3 regions of the Bradyrhizobium sp. Ses1 genome follow, and region 3 is predicted to be linked to each of the others. Evidence: riboswitches for the same ligand, from Rfam matches in the RefSeq annotation. Region 3 holds a riboswitch; each other region holds the start of a gene.

Region 1 (4,279 bases), on a different contig from region 3:
AGAGACTTCGCGGGAAACGGCTCCGATTGAAGGGAATAGCGCCCTGTTTTACTTACTTCGGCGTCCGACATGGCGATTCGCAGCGCCTGACTCGAATCATGTCGACTCCCGGATGAAAAGGGCGTCTAGTCGCTTACATCATCGCACTGCCCCCGGCTCATATCGGTGACTGAGAGTTCGGTAACGCTCCCGCCAAATCGAACAGGGAGTAGTGGCATGTCGCATCGTCGACGTTTCAAGTTGTCATCATCCACATTCGAATACCGCCTAACGCAAGAAGCGATCAGCCTGCGCAAACAGGCCGAAGGCATGCCCCATGGCATTCGTCGCGACGAGCTTCTGCGGAAGGCCCGCCAGATAGATGCTGCCTCTCACGTTAATAAGTGGCTGACTTCGCCAGGAGTGCGGGCTCCGACATAAATTCCAGTGCTCAAGCCCGGATAGAAGCCGCAGTATCAGCCCCATACCGATAGGTGATAGCCGGTGTAGTCGACCTTCTAACGGTTCGACGCCCGGCCCAACGCTTCGGCTACGCGCTGCTAGGAATTCAGCCAAGGAGAATTGACATGAAATGGAACAGCAGAGTTCTCCGTTCCTACAACCACAAACTCGAATGCGCTTTGCTTGTTGCGTTGCTGGGTGTGATCACTTTTTGGCTCGCAGTCTGATCGAATGCCACTGCCGCGCTACCACTCGTTAAATTTCCTGGCGGTGCGGAGCGCCGTTCGCCCAAAGGCAGGTCCACTATTCGATTCGGATCGGATTGAACATGAAAGCGTCGTGCGTGCTCGCATTGTTATGACGCTGGACAATTTGATTACATTGCGAGATCTATTGAACAGTTCGATGCGGCAAACGCCAGCTCCTTCCGCCAGTAGCCGGGCCATCAAGGCCCATTAGCGGCGCGCTCGGTATGCTGCCATGCGAAGCGGCGACGATTTCAGCGTCAGCAACGAATTTTCGAAGCGAAAGCAAATCCGACATCTTTTGTGCGAGCACATCGGTATCTGACGCGAGTTGCTCGCAAAGCTCTTTGGCACTGCGTGTTGAAGCGCGCATACCAGCCGCCCTCCTTCTTTGGAAAGGAAGTAACCTGATATGACCGGGAAGGTTCGGTAATTAACTTATTGTACCTTTATTTTTTATATATCATTTAATTTCACATTAAATGTCAGTCGGCAATAGAGGAGAAGGCAATGAAGGTCGGTTTTGGCGCAATTTCCCCTGTCATTGCAGGCTTGCGCAGGCGCGCGCGGTCAGAACAAAAACGTCAACGGAGCCCCCGGGCCGATCGCAAAGCCAAATAGCCTTCTCAAAAATCCCATAAGCTCTTCCGCCAAGCAGCTGGCGCACCTGACTCGCCGCCTGCTTTCTTTCAGCAGCTTCGGCCTCAAGCTGTTGGTTGAACGCGAGGAGTTCGGCGAGGCGACGCCGCCGTCCCGGACGATAATCAGCGAAACGTAAGTCGCTTTCGGTCGATAGTCGCAGCCTCGGCTCTCCGATCATCCTTCATAGTCATGCCACGCCATCTCTACTGTTAATCTCTTCGCAAAAGGCGCGAAGCTTCGCCGGTCCCCCGCCTCGCTTACAGTAACCACAATAAAATTGGTTGCGAGAGGCAGATATCTCGATGAAATGCTTTCGGCGCGCACAATCCGCAATCCAGGCGATCGTGTTGTGGCCTGCAGGTCGGGGATTGGAGCTGAAGGTCTCGCGCCGCAGTGATAATTGTGGCCTCATTACCATGCTGATCCACTTCTGCCGCCATCGTATTCCGTCTTAACTCCTGCTCGAAGGCATCAACAATGCCCGCCATCTCTTGGCTTGTCAGCAGGCCGGCCATGTAGGGCGGCTCCGAGCCTGAAAAATGAAGGCGAGAGCGGAGTAGTCTGTTCATTAGGATGCTCGCCGCTCCGCGCGGACTTCCGGCGCGAGCCGCTCCGGTCACACAGCCACAACTGATCTTCCGCTTGATCCAGTCGCGATCGCCGCGCTCACGTGCGGTTAGACGCTCCCGCGTGGAGTTGTCAGTGGATGTAGTCAGCGACCACAGCCGGTCACCGCGGTCATCAAGTGCAAGAAAAAGAGCTTCGTGAATAGTGTCGATTCCGACGTTTAGGTGCCATGCTCCAGCAAACACCGCGTGATCGGGAATATCCCCCTTGATGCTGTGGCTGATGACTCCACGGATCGACGAATGCGCCCTGGTGCTTATCGGGGCGATCCAAAAACATGTCAGACATAAAAATAACCTCCGTCGCACTGGCGAGGAGGCTGACGGCCGCGCGACCCGTATCGTTGCCGAATTGGCCGCATCTCCTTGCGGAAAACCACCTTGCCCGGGATGGCAGGTCGGCGAGGCGTCAGCCTCTTCTTGATGCACGATCAGTATAGCAGGTTCGGATAGTTCTTCCAGAGCGGTCACTAGCACCGCAGTCGGGCGGATAAAGAGACCCGCCCCTCTGCGGATCGGGACCGCGGACTTGGGCGACTGCGGAGCCGGGCCGCTCTCGGAAGCTTGCTAAATACGAATTAGGGTACCGGACGCGTTTGCGGCTTCGCCCTGCCATTTTGGACGGTCATTGGCTGCCCTACTGACAACGAATCTTTGGGCGGCCGATTGCCTCGATGCGTGGTGGCTTAATCGGGACGTCGAGGATAGTGGTGCGCTGTTGCCGTAGTCTGCCGGATGCATCGGAGCGGGGCGATGGTGTCGCAGTTGATGATGTTGATCTTGTGCGACATCGTTCAACGCGAATACGCATACGAGCAAGCACAAGGGCTTCCCGAGGCTAAAGTTGGCGTGTCAAACGCTTTTACGAGGAAGCAAAAAATGGACCGCAACGTAGCATGAAGAACAATTGGAATTTCACCTATCGGTCTTGATCAGAAGTGGCGCGCGCATAGTCAAGTTGGAGCGATCGTCCTGAACGGTCACGCTGATGCAGATGTACTTTCAGCTTAACCCGCTCGTAAATCTCTCTTGCTTGAGCAACAAGTCTACCGCTTCGATGATTCCATTTCATGGATGTGCATTGCAATACGCGATCAGTTCACGCTCAAGCTCTTTCAGGCAAGCCCGGGGCACGGTAGCCAAAGAGCCACGCCTGCCGCGGCCTGAATTGCTGAACTGGACTCACCCGACTTGAGAACCGTTTAGACTGTGCTATGTTGGTCTTTTGATGCGCCACCTTGGAATTCCGAGTTCACGATCCAGGGGAGCACTATGGTCGCGAAAGAGATTTCGCTGAGCGCCAACCGTATCGGGAAGATGGCCCCCGGTGCTGATAGTGCCGGGGAGGGAATACCCCGCTCGCCGCGCTCTAATCACGGCGTGCGCCGTCGCGAATTACTCATAACCACCGCCATGACTTTGGTGTTTTCGGCGACCTCTGCTCGCGCGCTAGTCGTCAAGGGCAGTTTGCCGTGGGGACCAAGTGCCGGCACTCCACCAACAGCGGTGCGGCCTGGGCCATGGGCGTATTTCACTCCGGAGGAAGGAGCTGCCGTCGAGGCCCTCGTCGACCGGCTGATCCCGCCGGACCCGCAGACGCCGGGGGGCAAGGATGCCGGCTGTGCGGTCTTTATCGACCGACAACTTGCGGGATCCTATGGCAGCGCCGAGGGGCTCTACATGCACGGGCCCTTCGCCGACGGAACGCCAGAGCAGGGAGATCAGTCGCCGTTGACCCCGGCAGCGCGGTATCGCCAGGCGCTGGCCGCATTGGACAAATATTGTCGCGCCACTTACGCGGGAAAGCCGTTCGCCCAGATTCCCGACGATGAGAAGGACAAGGTTCTCTCCGCGCTGGAGAAGGATCAGGTGCAACTGGAAGGAACCAGCAGTCGCGCGTTCTTCGAGTATCTGCTGCAGAACACGCGGGAGGGGTTCTTCGCTGACCCAGTTTACGGCGGCAACCGCGACATGGTCGGTTGGAAGATGATCGGATTTCCCGGCGCGCGCTATGATTACCGCGACTGGGTTGAGCGGCACAACGAGCGCTATCCGCTGCCACCCGTTGGCATTGCTGGCCGACCCGAATAGGCGCCAAAGGCGCGTTTCGTCCGGAGTATCGGGAATATGACGCGCAAATTGCCAGCAACTGATGTGGTGATTGTCGGATTGGGCTGGACTGGCTCCATCCTGGCGCATGAGCTGACTGGTGCCGGATTGAACGTGGTGGCGATCGAACGCGGCCCGTGGCGCGACACGGCGACCGATTTCCCGCCGGCCTATGCGCAAGATGAGCTGCGCTACCGCATCCGCCACGATCTATTC
Region 2 (4,279 bases), 340 kb from region 3:
GGCCTCCTCGGTGCCGATGGTCATGCGCAGCGCGTGCGGCAGGCCGTAATTGTTCACGGCACGCAGCACCAGTCCGCGCTTGGTGAGGAAGGCGTCCGCATCGGCCGAGGTCTTGCCCTTTTCGGTCGGGAAATGGATCAGCACGAAATTGGCGACGCTCGGCGTCACCTTCAGCCCGAGCTTGCGGACCTCGTCCGTCACCCAGCTCCGCCATTTTTCGTTGTGCACCCTGGACATCTCGACATGCGCGGTGTCCTCGACCGCGGCTACCGCCGCGAGCATCGCCGGAGTAGAAACGTTGAAGGGGCCGCGAATGCGGTTCACCGCATCGACGATATGCGCCGGGCCAAACATCCAGCCGACGCGGAGCGCCGCGAGCCCGTGGATCTTGGAGAAGGTGTGGGTCATCACCGTGTTCTCGGTCGTCGCACACAGTTCGAGACCGAGGCCATAGTCGTTGCGCACCACGTAATCCGAATAGGCGGCGTCGATCACCAGGAGCACGTCCGACGGCAGGCCTGCGCGCAAGCGCTTGACCTCGTCGAACGGCAGATAGGTGCCGGTCGGGTTGTTCGGATTGGCGAGCCAGATCAGCTTGGTCCGCGGCGTGACCGCCTCAAGGATCGCATCGACACTTGCGGTGTAGTCGGTCTCCGGCACGACCACGTTCTTGGCGCCGTTCGCCTTGGTCGCGATCGGATAGACCAGGAAGCCGTGGGTGGTGGAGATCGCCTCCGAGCCCTCGCACAGATAGGTGTGGGCGAGCAGGTTGAGGATTTCGTCCGAACCGGCGCCGCAGATGATGCGGCTCGGGTCGAGGCCATAGGCGCGGCCGATTGCCTCGCGCAGCACCTTTGAGGTGCCTTCCGGATAGTCCTCGAGATGTTCGGCGGCGTGCTTATAGGCCTCGATCGCCTTCGGCGAGGGACCGAAGGGCGTTTCGTTGGCGGAAAGCTTGAACACCTTGCGCCCCGGTTCCGCCACCGGGCTCTTGCCGGGGGTGTAGGGCGCAATATCGAGGATGCCGGGATTCGGCACGGGGCGGGACATCTCTAACTCTCTAGCTCCGGATTGTAGGGGCGGGGGGGCACCGTATAGCGCGTTGCGTGGCTGCCGACGAGGGCCGATGAGCGCACCGAGGCTCCGGCGCGGATCAGGGCCATTTTGATCTCCTCGAAGCCGCGGCCGGCGACCGATACCAAAAGCGCCGCGCCGTCGAAGGCGGTGTCCGGCACCGCGACGATTTCAGCGAGCGGGGCCAGCGCGCGGGCGATCTCGGCATTCCAGCCGGAAACGCGCACGCTCCACATCTCGACTTCGGTCACCATCGCGTTGTCGGCGACGCGCGAGATCACGAACACGGGCAGCGCCGCGGGATGATCGGCGCGCTCCAGGAACGGCAATCGCGCGATGATCTTCGGCGCGCCCTCGGCCTCGAGGTCGATCCACCATGGCGTGCGGCTGGAAATGGCCGACACCAGCGCGAGGTCGCCCTTCGATTTCGCCACCGCTTCGACCGCCGCCTGCGCGCTGAAATGCGAGACGTAGGGCACCACGAAGCCGAAATGGAAGCGTGCCGAATCCCGCATCATGGATTCGCCGACCGAGACGTCGGCATGCACCGAGAACGGCGCCTGGACGTAGGTGAACGTCGAGATGATGACGCGCCAGATGCTCTCGATGGTGTCGAGCGGCAGGATGCCACGATGGCGCTCGACCAGGCTGCGCATCATGGAGGCCTCGCGCGCCGGCCGGAATGCGGAGCCGACTTCCTGGGTCTGCTTCACCCTGATCAGGCGGTCGATGATGTCGCCACGCGCCATCAACAGGTGATGAACCTGCTCGTCGATCGCGTCGATCTCTTTGCGCAACTCGGCCAGTGAGGGCGGCGCCGGAGGCGGTTTTGACATGCTAGGGCCCGTCGTTTCTCTTCAATCAGCAAGCAGACTCTTCACCTCTCCCCGCCTGCGGGGAGAGGTCGAAATTCAAGCGCAGCTTGAATTTCGAGTGAGGGGGAGCCTCCGCGAATCCGTCTGGTACCGTGTTCGCGGAGAGAGCCCCTCACCCCAACCCTCTCCCCGCAAGGGCGGGAGAGGGAGAAAGTGCGAGCCCCCGTTCTGTCCCATGGGGCCAGATGGTGCAAGCTCGGCCTAAAGGTCACGGTTAGGTTAACGGCCCCACTTGCCTTGACGCAGGCCGGGTAAGGGACTACTTTCCCAGCACTTCGTGGTCATTTGAGCCGGCCGGCTTGCAGCCACGTTAAAGAATTCGCTAAACAGGCCGGGGACAGATCGATCCCGGCCGAACCTTTGTTCAGGCCGGGTTTTTCATGGTCTGATTTCTGTCCGGGACCTCCGCGTCGGAGGAAGGCGCCACAAATGACCAAGGTGCAGTCGATCAAGAGTCCGTCGATTCAGGGTGAGGATCGCGCCCATGAGGCCGATCATCCGTCCTCGCTGGTGGCGAAGTTCGGCATGGATCAGCCGTTGAAGCTCGACTGCGGCATTGACCTTGCGCCGTTCCAGATCGCCTATCAGACCTATGGCGAGCTCAATGCCGAGCGCTCCAACGCCATTCTGGTCTGCCACGCCCTGACCGGCGACCAGCATGTCAACAATTTGCATCCGGTGACCGGCAAGCCTGGCTGGTGGGAGACCATGGTCGGCCCCGGCCGGCCGCTCGACACCTCCAGATACTTCATCATCTGCTCCAACGTGCTTGGCGGCTGCATGGGTTCGACTGGCCCTGCCTCGCTGAACCCTGCGACCGGCAAGGTATGGGGCCTGGATTTTCCGATCATCACCATCCCTGACATGGTGCGTGCGCAGGCGATGCTGATCGACCAACTCGGCATCGAGACGCTGTTCGCGGTGGTCGGCGGCTCCATGGGCGGCATGCAGGCGGTGCAATGGGCGGCGGCCTATCCGGAGCGCGTGTTCTCGACGCTCGCGATCGCCTGCTCGACGCGGCATTCGGCGCAGAACATCGCCTTTCATGAGCTCGGCCGGCAGGCCGTGATGGCCGATCCGGATTGGCGTGGCGGAAGCTATGTCGACCAGGGCACGCATCCGCATCGCGGGCTCGCGGTCGCGCGGATGGCCGCGCATATCACCTATCTCTCTGACGCGGCGCTGCATCGCAAGTTCGGGCGGCGGATGCAGGATCGCGAGTTGCCGACATTCTCCTTCGATGCCGACTTCCAGGTCGAGAGCTATCTGCGCTACCAGGGCTCGTCCTTTGTCGAGCGCTTCGATGCCAACAGCTATCTCTATCTGACGCGCGCGATGGACTATTTCGACATCGCCGCCGACCACAATGGTGTGCTGGCGCAGGCGTTCCGCGGCGTCGAGACCCGCTTCTGCGTAGTATCGTTCACGAGCGACTGGCTGTTTCCGACTTCGGAGGCGCGGGCGCTGGTGCACGCGCTGAATGCCTCCAGCGCGCGGGTCTCGTTCGCGGAGATCGAGACCGACAAGGGTCACGACGCCTTCCTGCTCGATGTGCCCGAATTCTTCGACATCTCGCGCGCCTTCCTGCACTCGGCGGGCAAGTCGCGCGGCCTTGGCGATGCGGGGGCTTAAGTGATGGCGCTTCAGGAGCAAACTCTGCCGCTGCCCGGCTTGGCGCCGCAGGCGAGCACGAGCCTTCGTCCGGACCATCTTCTCGTCGCCGAAATGGTTGAGCCCGGGTCGCGCGTGCTCGACGTCGGCTGCGGTGACGGCGATCTGTTGCAGCTTCTGGAGAGTCGCGGCATCGATGGCCGCGGCATCGAGTTGTCGCGCGAAGGCGTCAACCACTGCGTCGCCAAGGGACTCGCGGTGGTGCAGGGCGACGCCGATACCGACCTCGGCAACTATCCCGACGATGCGTTCGACTACGTGATCCTGTCGCAGACGCTGCAGGCGACGCGGCAGCCGAAGGCTGTGCTGGAAAATCTCCTGCGCATCGGTCACCGCGCCATCGTCTCGTTCCCGAATTTCGGTTTCTGGAAGATGCGGCTGCAGCTTTTGATCGGCGGGCACATGCCGCGCACCGAAAATCTGCCGGCCACCTGGTACGACACCCCCAACATTCATTTCTGCACCATCAAGGATTTCGTGCAGCTCTGCGACGAGATCCACGTCAAGATGGAGCGCGCCGTCGCGCTCGACCTCTACGGCCGCCCGGTGCCGCTGAACCTGCCGTGGTGGGTCTGGAACATGTTCGGCGAACAGGGCGTGTTCCTGCTGAGCAGGGGCGGGAAGGGACGCTGAGTACTCTCCCCGTCATTCCGGAAGAC
Region 3 (4,279 bases):
TGCCGAGCATACCTCAAATGTCCGGCGACGACATCCGGCCGCTAGGGTCGAAGTGCGTCGATAGCGTGGGCTATGAGAATACCGACGCTCAATATAATCAGACATGAAATTACTGCATCAAACATGCCTTTAGGGGATGATCTCGTCCCTGATCAGTCAAAAGGATTCGACCGCAGGGGAACATTTCCGGCACTGTCGATGCGTCGAGGCCACAACCCCGCGTCATGTGAGACCAAGCGAGCGCTACGCGGCCTCGAACACGATCAAGATTGTCGTTTCCCCTTCCGAAGGGTGGCGGCTACGACCGCGGTCGACAGGTTCTGATGGCTGACGGCGCCAAAGGCGCTCACCCGGAGAGCAATAGGTCAGTGCAATGGCAACAAGTCCATTGAAGGCGAGCCAAGCCGCAATGACCCCGAAACAGGTTACAGTGTAGTCCACCGACCACCCATCAAGCCGTCGCCCCCTGAGATAGGCCACGACGTCTTTGTGTCGTTATGGTGGTCACAAGGAATGTAATCTGTGATTCAGGCTAACCGTACCAAATGAGCAACAGGAGATTTCGCGATCACACCCTGAAATGCTTCGAGAGCTTCAGGCCCTGGGCCTGGTAGTTCGAGCCGATGCGCTGGCCGTACATCGCATCGGGCCGGGCCAGCATCTTCTCATAGACCAGGCGGCCGACGATCTGGCCGTGCTCGAGGATGAACGGCACCTCGCGCGAGCGCACTTCCAGCACGGCGCGGGCGCCCTGCCCGCCGGCGCCGGCATAGCCGAAGCCGGGATCGAAGAAGCCGGCATAGTGCACGCGGAATTCACCGACCAAGGGATCGAACGGCACCATCTCGGCGGCATAGTCCGGCGGCACCTGCACGGCTTCCTTCGAGGCGAGGATATAGAACTCGCCGGGATCGAGGATCAGGCTGCCGTCGGGGCGCGCGCGGATCGGCTCCCAGAAATCATCGACCGGATAACCACCGCGGCGATCGACATCGACCACGCCGGTGTGGCGCTTGGCGCGATAGCCGACGAAGCCGCCGGAATTCTCGCCCGAGAGATCAACCGAAACCGCGACGCCATTGGTGAGATCGGCATCGTCGATATCGACCAGGCGTTCGGCGTCATGCAGCGCATCGAGCTCGTTGGCGCTGAGGATGGCATCGCCGGTGCGGAAGCGCACCTGGGACAGCCGCGAGCCCTCGCGCACCAGGATCGGAAACGTCTTGGGGCTGATCTCGGCATAGAGCGGGCCGTGATAGCCGGCACCGATCATGTCGAAACGGCGCGTGCCGTCGGCGATCACGCGGGTGAAGACATCGAGCCGCCCGGTCGAACTCTTCGGGTTCGCAGCTGCGACGATCTCCGGCGGCAGCGCGAGGCTCTCGAGCAGCGGCACGATGTAGACGCAATTGGTCTCCAGCACCGCGTCGTCGGCGAGATCGATCTCGTGCAACTTGAGCTCGTCGATGCGCTCGGCAACGGTGGCGTCGGGACCGGGCAGAAAGCTCGCGCGCACGCGATAGGCGATGTCGCCGAGGCGAAGATCGAGGCTCGCGGGCTGGATCTGGCTCTCCACAAAGGGATAGACCGGCAGGATCAGGCCCGCGTCCGCCATCGCCGCGATCATGCGGTCGGGCAGGATCCCATTGGCATCGTCTTGCAGTACGAACGACACAGACGCGGTCCCTCAAGACGGCTTAGAGCCATAAAAGGCCCAAAAAATGGATTTTATCGGTTAGCCGATGCCCGCCTTGACGGAAAGGGCGGGAACGAATATCAGCATGACTTATCCCGTGGTGATTTGAGCCGGCCGGCTTGCAGCCACGTTAAATAAGTCGCTAAACAGGCCGGGGACCTCAGCGATCCCGGCCCTTCAGGCCGGTTTTTTTGTGACCATTTTCCCAAGGACGAAAATGGTCACGTTGGAGGTCCTAATGTCTGCAGCTACACGCTACCGCCCCGAAACCCGGCTGGTTCATTCCGGAACGCTACGCTCACAATTTGGCGAGACGTCCGAAGCAATATTCCTGACCCAAGGGTTCGTCTACGCCACGGCCGAGGAATGCGAGGCGCGATTCAAGGGCGAGGATCCCGGCTTCCTCTATTCGCGCTTCTCCAACCCCGACGTCTCGATGTTCGAGCGCCGCATGATCGAGCTCGAGGGCGCGGAAGCTGCGCGCGCGACCGCGACCGGCATGGCGGCGGTGACGACTGCGATCCTCGCGCCGCTGAAGGCCGGCGATCACGTGGTGGCCTCGAAAGCGATGTTCGGCTCATGCCGCTACGTCGTGGAGGACCTCTTGCCGCGCTACGGCATCCAGTCGACGCTGGTCGACGGGCTCGACCTCGACCAGTGGAAAAAGGCGATCCGGCCGAACACGAAGACCTGCTTCCTCGAGAGCCCGACCAATCCGACGCTCGACGTGCTCGACATCGGCGCGATTGCCGAGATCGCGCATCAGGGCGGCGCACGGCTGATCGTCGACAATGTGTTCGCCACTCCGATCTGGCAGAGCCCGCTGTCGCTCGGCGCCGACGTCGTGGTCTATTCCGCGACCAAGCATATCGACGGCCAGGGACGGTGCCTCGGCGGCATCATCCTCTCCTCCGAGGCGTTCATCACCGAGCATATCCATAACTTCCTGCGCCAGACCGGGCCGTCGATGTCGCCGTTCAATGCGTGGATACTGCTGAAGGGGCTGGAGACCTTGGCGGTGCGCGTCCGGGCGCAGACCGAGACGGCAGCGAAGATCGCGGATGCGCTCGCAAGCCATCCGAAGATCACGCGGCTCATCTATCCGGGCCGCGCCGATCATCCGCAGGCAGCCACCGTGAAGAAGCAGATGCGGTCGGGATCGACCCTGATCGGGTTCGAGGTGAAGGGCGGCAAGGCCGGCGCATTCCGCTGCCTCAACGGGCTCAAGATCTCGCGCATCTCCAACAATCTCGGCGACGCCAAGAGCCTCGTCACCCACCCCGCCACCACGACGCATCAGCGCCTGGGGCCGGACGCGCGCGCCGAGCTCGGCATCAGCGAAGGTTTTATTCGTTTCTCCGCCGGCCTCGAGCACGCCGACGATTTGATCGAGGATTTTGCCCAGGCGCTGGAGACGGTGTGATTCAGGCGAATGGCGCGTGGCGAGTAGGGTCAGCCCTATTCGCCACTCTCCATTCGCTTTCAGCCTTACATCGGCCGATACGTCCGCACATCCGCCGGCACGTTGACGCCGAGCTTGATCTGACCGACCGACTTGATGATGTCGTCGCCGAGCAACTGGGCGAAGCAGGCATAGCCCCAATCGTTCATGTGCAGGCCGTCGGCGATCACGAAGCTGTCGATCGGGATCGACTGTTTCTCATGCCAGTCGCGCATCACTTCAAAACGCGGGAAGATGCTGACATGGCGGAGCTCGGCGATGCGGTTGAGCAGCCGGATCATCTTGTTGGCGCTAGCGGCACGCTCGGTGACGCGCGGCGAATATTGGGGATCGACCAGCACGACGTCGGCGCCAGCCGACTGGATGCGCGTCACGCCATCCTCGACCATTTTTTCGGTCTCGCCGGGGTCGAGATTGCGCAGCACGGCATTGGTGCCGACTTGCCAGATCACGAGGTCCGGGTGGGCGTCGATCACCTCGGTCTGCAGCCGCTGCATCATCTCCGGCGCGTCCTCGCCGCCCCGGCCGCGGTTGACGACGCGGATGTCGGCGCCGGGATACTGCCGGTGCAATTGCGCCGCGAGCCGGTTTGGATAGGTGAATTCCGGCGCCGAAGAACCATAGCCCTGGGTCGAGGACGAGCCGAACGCGATGATGGTGACCGGCTGGCCCGCGGCAAGCTTGCTCGCGACATGGGGCAGCGAGCCCATCGTTTTCGAGACGCCCTTCGGCGGCAGGCAGGGCACGCGACGGAAGATGTCGCTGGCCGACTTCGCGACCTCCTTCACCTTGTCGATCGCCTTGCCGGCGATGCCCTTCTGGGCATCAGCCTCGGCGGCGGCCGCAGCACCGGACGAAATGGCCGGCGTGGATGGTCCCGATTTGTCGGATGGGGGGTGGGATTTCGCGCCGTCAGTCAGCGCGGCATGCTGGTCACCTTGCGCAACTTGCGCGTGCAGCGGCGAGGTCACAAGCATGGACGCCGTGACGGCGGCGGCCGCCACCAGCCATGTGCTTCGGCAAAAAGGGCGGTAGGTCCTCATTAACGCTGGTTCCCTTTAGTTCTGCTGCGCCGGTCCGAGGTGGGCCGCGTCGATCACGAATTTCGACAGCGCACGGCC

The links. A riboswitch is a leader RNA that binds a small molecule or an ion and turns the genes downstream of it on or off. The one in region 3 is predicted to bind S-adenosylmethionine.
Region 1: it holds a riboswitch for S-adenosylmethionine, as region 3 does, so the genes downstream of both, AC5ZG5_RS35705 (hypothetical protein) here and AC5ZG5_RS00500 (O-succinylhomoserine sulfhydrylase) in region 3, are expected to answer to the same signal.
Region 2: it holds a riboswitch for S-adenosylmethionine, as region 3 does, so the genes downstream of both, metX (homoserine O-acetyltransferase MetX) here and AC5ZG5_RS00500 (O-succinylhomoserine sulfhydrylase) in region 3, are expected to answer to the same signal.

The regions. Positions count from the first base shown of each region.
Region 1 is NZ_JCAMOQ010000048.1:11,425-15,703, reverse strand. Features, by position in the region: gene AC5ZG5_RS35715 (hypothetical protein) at 832-1,059, opposite strand; gene AC5ZG5_RS35710 (hypothetical protein) at 1,210-1,464, shown strand; gene AC5ZG5_RS35705 (hypothetical protein) at 1,586-1,843, opposite strand; SAM-I-IV-variant riboswitch at 2,285-2,386, opposite strand; gene AC5ZG5_RS35700 (gluconate 2-dehydrogenase subunit 3 family protein) at 3,227-4,045, shown strand; gene AC5ZG5_RS35695 (GMC family oxidoreductase) at 4,082-4,279, shown strand, end outside.
Region 2 is NZ_JCAMOQ010000001.1:445,252-449,530, forward strand. Features, by position in the region: gene hisC (histidinol-phosphate transaminase) at 1-1,050, opposite strand, end outside; gene AC5ZG5_RS02145 (chorismate mutase) at 1,053-1,910, opposite strand; SAM riboswitch at 2,217-2,296, shown strand; gene metX (homoserine O-acetyltransferase MetX) at 2,379-3,581, shown strand; gene metW (methionine biosynthesis protein MetW) at 3,585-4,253, shown strand.
Region 3 is NZ_JCAMOQ010000001.1:108,653-112,931, reverse strand. Features, by position in the region: gene AC5ZG5_RS00505 (2'-deoxycytidine 5'-triphosphate deaminase) at 569-1,627, opposite strand; SAM riboswitch at 1,784-1,863, shown strand; gene AC5ZG5_RS00500 (O-succinylhomoserine sulfhydrylase) at 1,935-3,119, shown strand; gene AC5ZG5_RS00495 (SGNH/GDSL hydrolase family protein) at 3,185-4,201, opposite strand; gene AC5ZG5_RS00490 (SGNH/GDSL hydrolase family protein) at 4,217-4,279, opposite strand, start outside.